Regions from separate parts of the Caldanaerobius fijiensis DSM 17918 genome, predicted to be linked through region 2. Evidence: riboswitches for the same ligand, from Rfam matches in the RefSeq annotation. Region 2 holds a riboswitch; each other region holds the start of a gene.
What was found. Region 2 has a riboswitch for fluoride ahead of BUB87_RS11790 (DUF6062 family protein). Riboswitches for the same ligand answer to the same signal wherever they lie in the genome.

Region 1 (3,226 bases), on a different contig from region 2:
TCAACACCATTTGATTTAAGCAAGGCATCTATACCTTCTCTAAGCTCTTCTACAATACTATCTTTTCTTTGAACAACTTTAAGATAGGCAAAAGAATTTATATTTACATCAAGGCCGAACTGACTGGCTTGCCTTACGATACCATATACTTCAGCGGCCCTAGCATAAGACTTTGTAGGTATACATCCCCTGTTTAAACAGGTTCCGCCCAATTTGTCTTTTTCAAACAGCGCGACCTTTGCACCCTTCTTTGCGGCCTTTATAGCAGCTACATATCCTCCAGGACCTGCGCCTATAATTGCCACATCATAATTCTTATATTCCTGTTTAGTCATTTCTCCGCTCACAGCAGTCGCCTGTACCTCATCAACTTGTGCAATAACCGCTACCACATCGCCAGGCTGAACCGTACTTCCCGTAGGACAAACGATTTTCGTTAGCATTCCCTGATAATCGCTATAAACTTTAAAATTCATTTTATTTACTGTTATGTCAAACAAATGTACACCTTTTTGTATGTACTGACCTTCTTCTACATGCCAACTTGCAATACGCCCCTTTTTCATCTTATCTGACAACATTGGCACTTTTACTTCTATATCCATTAAATAAACCCCCTAATTATGACAAAAAATAACGACAAATCTTTAGCAATAAAACCTATAAATATATTAACACTTTTGATTCCTTTTTTCTACACATCTTAGAAAATATTTAACCTTGCTTCTCATGCTTTGATTTATTATTGTTAGAACCTGCATATTTGTATATCTCCACATCTTGTATCACTATCATAAAACCTTCTTTTATCATATCATCTAATACGCTTAATATATTATTTATCTTGTCTTCAACATCAACTATTTCAATAACAATAGGTAAATCCTCCGAAAGCCTCAATATCCTGGCACTATGTACTCTGCTATTAGCCCCATAGCCTTCTATGCCTCGAATAACCGTGGCACCTGCCAGATTATTTTCTTTAATTTTCTTAACAATCGCATGGTATAATGGTTCACCGTGCCATTGATCAGATTCACCTATAAAAATTTTGAGCAGTTTTCCCTTCCCTTTTATATTCACTTTAAAAACCTCCATCCTATAACAATATCTGAGCTAAAAATTTTCCCATCCACACACCTACCAGTGACAATATCAAATTAAGGCCTATATTGACTGTTCCCAATAAATAGCTACCATCACTCAACATAGAAATGGTCTCGTAGCCAAACGTAGAAAAAGTGGTAAGACCACCCAACACGCCTGTCGTAAGGAAAATCCTCAAATTAGGCGGGATAGGCCATCCATTAATACTTGCCTCCATAATGAGCCCTATAAAAAATCCTCCTAAGACATTCACAAATAATGTGCCATAAGGATAGGTATCTCCAAACACTTTTACGCATAAACCAGAAATAATATACCTTATAGACGCTCCCAAAAATCCTCCAATTCCTACTAATATAATTCGATACAATCTTAGCTTCTCCTTTCAATAAAAATAAATAAAGCTCCTACTTTTAATTTTTTAAAAGCAGGAGCCATCAGCATCTCAGGCATTTAAGGCGAGCTCCATCGCCTTATTAAAGAAAGTCAAAATATAAATATATCTTTGAACCTTCTTTATTATATCAATTGTTCTTCACAAGCGCAAGTATTACCTGCTGTATTTTTATAACCACTTGCCTGTACCGTCAAAAAATTGTATACTATAGTAAAATCTTATAGAAGGAAGGTATACATATGGCTCTCATACATTGTGATTTTTTCTCTGAGGTACTGGGCGTTTCTACATCTATGTATGTGATTCTTCCTCAAGCGACTAAGAACCAGATAGGTATGGAAGGCCGTACCATACGTTCAAAACATCCTACCTTGTACCTATTGCATGGATTATCAGATGATCACACCATATGGCTGCGCAGAACTTCTATTGAGCGTTATGTAGCTCCATTAGGGCTTGCAGTAGTAATGCCCGCCGTCGGCCGAAGTTTTTACACAGACATGAAAAACGGTTACCGCTACTGGACCTTTATAAGTGAGGAACTTCCTGAAATAGCCAGATCCTTCTTCCCCCTGTCTGATAAAAGGGAGGACAATTTCGTCGCAGGTTTATCCATGGGAGGCTATGGAGCTTTTAAGCTAGCATTAAGATGTCCAGATAAATACGCCGCTGCTGCCAGCTTATCAGGTGCACTAGATATAGTAAATCTGGTTAAAAATGCTGCTGAACCTATGGCATCTGAATTTTATAACATATTTGGAGATCCTCAGACTGTAGAAGGTAGTGATAATGACCTGTATTATCTGGCCCAAAAGGTAGCACAATCCCAAGGACCTAAGCCTAAACTATACCAATGCTGTGGTACAGAAGATTTCCTCTATCAAGGCAACATAGCTTTTAGAGATTATTGCCAAAAACTAGGCCTCGATATTACCTATGAAGAAGGACCCGGCCAACATGAGTGGGGATTCTGGGACAAATACATACAAAATGTCTTAAAATGGCTACCCCTATAGTTGGCGATAAGGTGTCCTACAATGATATTCATAGATGCTGCCCAGGGCATACTCGCAATCCTCGTAATGATCTCAGTGGGATATGTACTGACTTCAAAGGGCTGGTTCAATGAGGAGATAGCGTCGCTTTTTTCAAAATTGGTCGTAAATATATCCCTCCCAGCCCTTATGATTTCAAACCTCATGGACACATTTACAAAGGATAAACTATTGCACTACGGAATGGGTTCATTAGCAGCATTTGCCAGCATATTAATAGCATACATCCTGGCAATAGGTTTAGCACGCCTTTTAAATATCGACAAAAATAGGCGGGGTGCTTTCGTAGCCTTATTTGCTTTTTCCAATACAATTTTCATAGGATTACCTGTAAACCAATGCCTGTTTGGCGATAAGGCTATACCTTATGTTCTCTTATATTATGTGGCAAACACCAGTCTTTTTTGGACCATAGGAATATATGGCATAGCCAGAGACGGAAATAACGGTGACAGATTACCAGTACTTTCACTGGAAACGATAAAAAAAATTTTTTCTCCAGCATTAATGGGATTTATAACAGGAATAGTTTTTATATTCCTGGGTATAAAGTTACCTCGGTTTGTCATGGACACATTTAAATATATAGGAAACCTAACAACACCTTTGTCCATGTTTTTCATAGGAATTGTAATACATGATATGACTGTAAAGGATATAAAATTTG
Region 2 (3,226 bases):
CCCTTAGGGAAATGCTGCCACAAGATAATTCAGGAGGCTATAGATAAAGGGTTATCTATGAAATAAATGGGATTGCATTTTTATATATTACAAGATATTAAAAAATGGAATGTATGAAAGATTTGAGTATGATAAAAAGAATGAAAGAAAAAAACAAGTGAGTTAAAGAAACAGGTTTTTGCTTTATATCTGGCATATAAAAAGAAGGAGACACCTTTAATTGCAAAGGTTTTGGCTGCTATAGTTGTCGCATATGCACTAAGTCCCATAGACCTGATACCCGACTTTATTCCAGTATTAGGATATTTGGATGACTTCATACTGATACCTATGGGGGTTGCGATTGCATTAAAGTTAATTCCAGCAGAAATTATGGAAGAATGCAGGAAAGAAGCGGAGACAAAATTGGAAAGTGATATTCCGGAAGCCAAGGCAGCAGGTGTGATTATTGTAGTGCTGTGGATATTAATTTTAGGATTTATCGGGTATAGAATACTTAAAATTATTATATAGATAAGATATTATAAATTATTTAAATAGAAAGAAGGAATCAATTTGGATACTCTATGGACATATATTGTTCTTTTTGCAGGCAGTTTTTTGGCTGCTGCAATATCGGGGGCAGCGGGTTTTGGGGGTGCGTTACTGTTGCTTCCACTATTATCCAAAACAATTGGTACAACAATGGCTGTGCCAATACTGACCATTGCACAGTTAATTGGCAATTTATCACGGGTTTTCTTTGGTTTTAAACAAATTAAATGGAAACCTGTGTATATGTTTATAATAGGTGCAGTGCCAATGAGTGTTTTGGGAGCATTTTCTTTTGTAAAAGTGCCGAAAGAAATCATTACAAGAGGAATTGGATTTGCTATTATTGTTTTTGTGGCATTAAAATATTTCAAAGTGCTTAAATTTGAACCCAGTGACAGAACAATGCTCATTGGCGGGGCAGTGACAGGTTTGATTTCAGGCCTTGTCGGCAGTGCAGGACCGATAGGGGCAGCATTCTTCCTTTCATTGAACCTTTCACCTGTATCGTATATTGCAAGTGAAGCAGTAACTGCTGTTGCTATGCACATTTCAAAGACAGTTATTTATCAGAGGTATCTTGGTATTGGACTATATGTGCTGGAAATTGGATTATTCATGGGTATTGCTATGATTGCAGGCACATGGGCTGGCAAAAAAGTTATTGAAAAAATGCCTAAAGAAAAATTTGTAAAGTTTGTAGGTATTCTTTTAACACTTATTGGATTACAAATGATGATATGGGGTTAATCAATTCTCAAATAGAATTTATAGGAATTGAAAAATTCAAATAATAAAATTTATGGAATAATATATCAATTTCATGTAACCTATGCTATAATATACTTTACATATATAAATATGGTGATGGGGCTCACCTTAAATGCGAAATGCTAATGGCTCCTACTTTGATAGTTTACTGTCAAGGTAGGGGTTTTATTTTTTGTAAAGAAAGTAATTGAGGTTTTGCATAATTTATATGATTTATTAACCCTGTCATGAAATAATATAGCAGGAATGCATTGGGGAGGTGTCTTATGAAGGAAGAAATTTTTGCTATCCCATTATGGGACGCTTTCAGGAAGGATACCGAGTGTCCATTATGTGCAATTCAGATGGATGTTGAAAAAAGATATATAGAAAGTGTTTTGGACGGAGAAACAGTTATGGACTGGGAGTTTAACAATAAATTAAAGAATTATACTTTTTGTGAAAAACACTTCAGGAAACTTTTTGAATATCCAGATAAATTGGGTTTGGCTTTAATTGTTGAAAAACTTCTAACTTATGAGATGAAGTATTTGGAACAGATAAAAAGAGAAAGTAAGCCTGACTGTTCCTTTAGATTTCCGATTATAAGAAAAGCCAGAGATAAAATGTTCCGTAAGAGAAATAGCAATGAAAGAAATTTAAGCACAGAAAAACAGTGTTATTTATGCAAACATATTGAAGAGACAATGTCGGTATATACAGAAACGCTAATAAATTTATGGGAGAAAAATAAAGAATTCAGAACCTTATATGAAAGTTCAAAAGGGTATTGCCATAGACACTTTCATAGTGTTATTAATTTATCAAATAAACTTGTTGATAAACTGGCAAAAGAGAAATTTTTGGATTTGAGTTTTAAAATTCAGCAGGAAAATATGAGAAGGCTAAATGAAGAATTGAAATGGTTTATTAAAAAGTTTGACTATCGTTTTGCCAGTGAGCCGTGGAAAACGTCAAAAGATTCATTATCAAGAAGTATTATTAAGATAACAGGGAATTTTACTGATAGGGTATAAATCTTTGAAGGGAGAGGATGCTATGAATTATTTGTGGTTAATATTTGCATTATTATCGGCAATAACCGCAGCCCTGGTCTCTATATTTGGGAAGATAGGGTTAAAAGGAATAGATGCAAATACAGCAACTGCCGTAAGGTCTATAATAATGGCTGCTTTTTTGGTTTTTGTCGTTTTAATACAAGGAAAATTAAATCAAATACCTTCAATCATATCAAATAGGAAAACGATTGTTTTTATTGTTTTGAGTGGAATTGCAGGGGCTCTATCCTGGTTGTTCTATTTCATGTCTTTAAACTTCGGAAAAGTATCACAGGTTGCCCCTATTGATAAACTAAGCGTAGTTTTCGCTGTTATTTTATCAATTTTATTCTTGGGAGAAAAAGTAAGCATAATAAGTGGTCTGGGTGTTGGCCTTATTGCAATAGGTGCTATATTAGTTGCTTTAGGATAGTAAGTTTTTAAAACATAGGATTATTGAAGTGTAAATTTTAAATATAATGTTCTTTACGAATATAATAAAAGAAAAATCTAAAAGAAAGGTAAGGGATTAGTATGAATTACACTCATGAGGTTGAAAAAATGACTTGTGTAGCCAAAGGCCCTAATCATGGTCCAGCACCTATACCACAAGAAGGGAAATGGGTAAAAGCCAAAGAAATAAAGGATATTTCTGGTTTAACTCATGGGGTAGGGTGGTGTGCTCCGCAGCAAGGTGCATGTAAACTTACTCTTAATGTGAAGGATGGGGTTATACAGGAAGCATTGGTAGAGACATTGGGATGCTCTGGTATGACGCACTCCGCTGCAATGGCAGCAGAAATATTAGCAGGAAAAACAATTCTCGAAGCACTCAATACAGACCTCGTATGCGATGCTATCAATACTGCAATGCGTGAGTTGTTTCT
Region 3 (3,226 bases), on a different contig from region 2:
ATATTAGTTTTCAAGAGGTATTATCTGATCTCGATGAGTATCTCAAAGGTATTTCAGCAGATATACCTGATTCTGAGCTGTTTAAAAGATAAAAGGATATTGATAGATTGTAAATGAACAAGGGGTGTAAAACCCCTTTTAAAAAACTTTTGTTCCATTGTGAATTTCATAGTTCCAGTTTTGACCATAGTTGTTGTCCCAGCAATTTTCGTTATCTTTAAAACAAAAATTCAATCTACTGCTATCAGTTACTTTTAACGTTGCTTCCCATCCATGGGGTGTCTTATGCATTTTGATGTCCTTTACATCTTTCCAATTGTCATTGGAACCATATCCGTAGTGAAGGTATATTTCGCTGGGATTGTTTTTAGCTAAAAAGCCGTTATAGGTTATTGTAATCTGATCACCTACGGTTATTGGTACCGGAGTTACGCTAAGAGAGGAAGTTTTGCTTAAACTGCTTAAAACCATATTTTATCCTCCTTTTTATTTACCTTATTTCAAAAATTATTTTTTGATTAAATTTATATAATATGAATGGAACTATTTTCATAAAATACGTGTTTTTACAGTTCAGATAAAAGCATTCCTGCCAGGATCAATACAGCACCAATACTATTTTGTGTTGTCATAGTTTCACCTGCTAAAATATAAGCAAAAATAGCAGAGAATATAGGTTCAGCTGTAAATATCAATGCAGTGTGGGCTGCCGTTGTATATTTTTGCACAGCTGTCTGCACAGTAAATGCTATGGCTGTGGCTAGAAGGCCTGTTATTAACAAGGCTTCCCAGGTAAATATGTTTTTAGGTATTACAGGTTTTTCCCATATAAACGTTGCTATTGTGCTTAAAACAGCTACAGTGCCGATTTGATATATTGCAAAAGGTATAGCTTTAATATACTTGTTAAATATAGAAATAAGTATTATCTGCATGGAGAAAAAAAAGGCACATATCATCGTATATATATCTCCGATGTTAAATGACATATTTTTAAGGCTGTTTAAATCAATACTCAGAAATCCAAGACCTAAAAAAGCTATTATAGTGCCATATATAGTGAACTTGTTGCTTTTTTTATTTAGTATAAAAAATTCAAAGAGAGGTACTAATATGACGCTAAACCCCGTTATAAACCCTGATTTTGAAGCGGTGGTGTACATAAGCCCTAAGGTTTGAAAAGCATAAGCTAAAAAAAGTGATGCACCAACTATAAACGAGTAAAATAGTGTCTTATAGTCTACTTTAAAAGTGTATTTGTAAAAGATTATAGCGAGAGCAATGAATGCTATAAAAAATCTTATAGCTAGAAAATTAAAAACGGGGATATCTTCTATAGCTTTTTTTACAGCAATAAATGTAGCGCCCCATATCAACGTGATAACCAGTAGTGCTATGTCGCTTCTTAATTGTTCTTTTTTCAAATTATATTCCTCCCTCAATTCACTAGCTGGATTTTTTGAAGTGTAAACACGTAAATTATAGCATAAAATGAGCTTTTATTGCAGGATTTTCATTTTTATTTCTATTGTATAGCGTGTTGACAGTATGGTATAATATACTAAAAGTTATGTAAAAGCCTCATAAAGTTTGCCAATCAGTTGACAATATAGAAAAAAATTAATAGGTGATGGGACTCACCATTATGTGCCTTAAGGCTGATGGTTCCTACTAAGTTGTTTGAGAAGGAGTAGTAGGAACTTTTTTATTTTAATGGGGAGGTTGGATAAACGTGAAAAGGCATATCGATTATTTTGAGATGGTTGATGCATTAAAAGCGGATGTTGTTTGTCCTGTTTGCTATTTAATAGATAAATCTGTTGAAAATTATATAGATTCATTTTTATATGAGGGCGTAAATGATGTCGGAATGCGCAAAAGCATAAAATATGCCAATGGATTTTGTAACTATCATGCATGGAAGTTAAGAGAACACGGAGATCCGTTAGCCCATGCCATACTTTATTCTGATTTAATAGAAAATGTTTTAAGGGGTAATATAAGTGAAAAAATACAACCAAAAGAAAAATGCCCATTGTGTAGTAATGAACTGGAAGCAGAAGAGAGATATCTTTCTACATTAAAAGATGCTTTATCTGATGATGAATTTAAGGATTTATACGTGAACTATGGTGGATTGTGTATGAATCACTTTTATTCATTAATAAAGTTATTACCAGTAAAGGATGAGAGGAGGGATATTGTAACAAGCATACAGAGAAAAAGATTGGAAACGATACTAATGTATCTTAAAGAAATAATAAGGAAGTCTGATTATAGGTTCTCTAGTGAACCTTGGGGAGATGAGAAAGATGCCTGGATAAGAGCTGTATACATGTGGGCGGGTAGAAGATGACGAAGTGCTGTTTGAATTAAAATTTAATGAGGGGTGAGTATTGTGGAAGTACGACAGGACGAAGAAAAGTCATTGCGCAAAAATATAACAGCTCTGGGTTGGGTTGCATTTTTCGGTGGGTTAAGCCAAGATATGATTGCACCTATTTTGCCTACATTCTATTCTCAAATTCTTGGATTAAACAAAGAAATGATAGGAATTATCGAAGGCAGTGTGACAACCGCCGTCAGCATAATGCGAATATTATCTGGCATTATATCTGATAAAATAGGGAAAAGAAAAACGCTTGTATTTATAGGTTATTTGCTTTCAGCTTTAGGCAGAATATTATTATCAATAACCAATATCGGATGGGTAGCTTTTGGTTTGCGATTAACAGATGGTGTAGGGAAAGGAATGAAAGATGCACCTCGGGATGCGCTTGTCGCGAGATCTTCAAAAATGAAAAACATGGGATTTGCTTTCGGTTATCAGAGGATGCTGGATACATTAGGGTCATTTATTGGTCCATTGATAACAGCAGGACTTTTGGCTATTCTGATTAATTATATGAATGTCCAAAGATATAAGTTTATATTTTTAATTGCGGGTATTGTCGCTTTTATTACAATATTGCTTGTAGGGTTGTTTGTAAAAGAAAGAAAAACAGAAATTAATACAAACAATAAATTCAGCTTTGATATTACAGTTTTTAAAGGAAAATTTTTATTGTTTTTTATTGTCATGCTCATTTTTACTTTTGGAAATAGCAGTGATGCTTTTTTGATCCTACGGGCTCAAAATGTAGGGGTAAAAGCAGCAATAATTCCTGTAATTATTGCGGTTTTTAACCTTATTTATGCAATATTATCAGTTCCTTTCGGGGTATTG

Region 1: another riboswitch for fluoride. It lies ahead of crcB (fluoride efflux transporter CrcB); the one in region 2 lies ahead of BUB87_RS11790 (DUF6062 family protein).
Region 3: another riboswitch for fluoride. It lies ahead of BUB87_RS00640 (DUF6062 family protein); the one in region 2 lies ahead of BUB87_RS11790 (DUF6062 family protein).

What each region holds. Positions count from the first base shown of each region.
Region 1 is NZ_FQVH01000013.1:27,051-30,276, forward strand. Features, by position in the region: gene lpdA (dihydrolipoyl dehydrogenase) at 1-605, opposite strand, end outside; gene BUB87_RS06900 (DUF190 domain-containing protein) at 715-1,083, opposite strand; gene crcB (fluoride efflux transporter CrcB) at 1,100-1,477, opposite strand; fluoride riboswitch at 1,529-1,589, opposite strand; gene BUB87_RS06910 (alpha/beta hydrolase) at 1,744-2,520, shown strand; gene BUB87_RS06915 (AEC family transporter) at 2,542-3,226, shown strand, end outside.
Region 2 is NZ_FQVH01000038.1:4,183-7,408, forward strand. Features, by position in the region: gene BUB87_RS11775 (Csac_0668 family 2Fe-2S cluster-binding (seleno)protein) at 1-66, shown strand, start outside; gene BUB87_RS11780 (YkvA family protein) at 232-513, shown strand; gene BUB87_RS11785 (sulfite exporter TauE/SafE family protein) at 556-1,281, shown strand; fluoride riboswitch at 1,386-1,444, shown strand; gene BUB87_RS11790 (DUF6062 family protein) at 1,569-2,318, shown strand; gene BUB87_RS11795 (EamA family transporter) at 2,341-2,772, shown strand; gene BUB87_RS11800 (iron-sulfur cluster assembly scaffold protein) at 2,874-3,226, shown strand, end outside.
Region 3 is NZ_FQVH01000001.1:128,481-131,706, reverse strand. Features, by position in the region: gene BUB87_RS00655 (NifB/NifX family molybdenum-iron cluster-binding protein) at 1-92, shown strand, start outside; gene BUB87_RS00650 (carbohydrate-binding protein) at 139-471, opposite strand; gene BUB87_RS00645 (DMT family transporter) at 567-1,424, opposite strand; fluoride riboswitch at 1,618-1,678, shown strand; gene BUB87_RS00640 (DUF6062 family protein) at 1,733-2,356, shown strand; gene BUB87_RS00635 (MFS transporter) at 2,399-3,226, shown strand, end outside.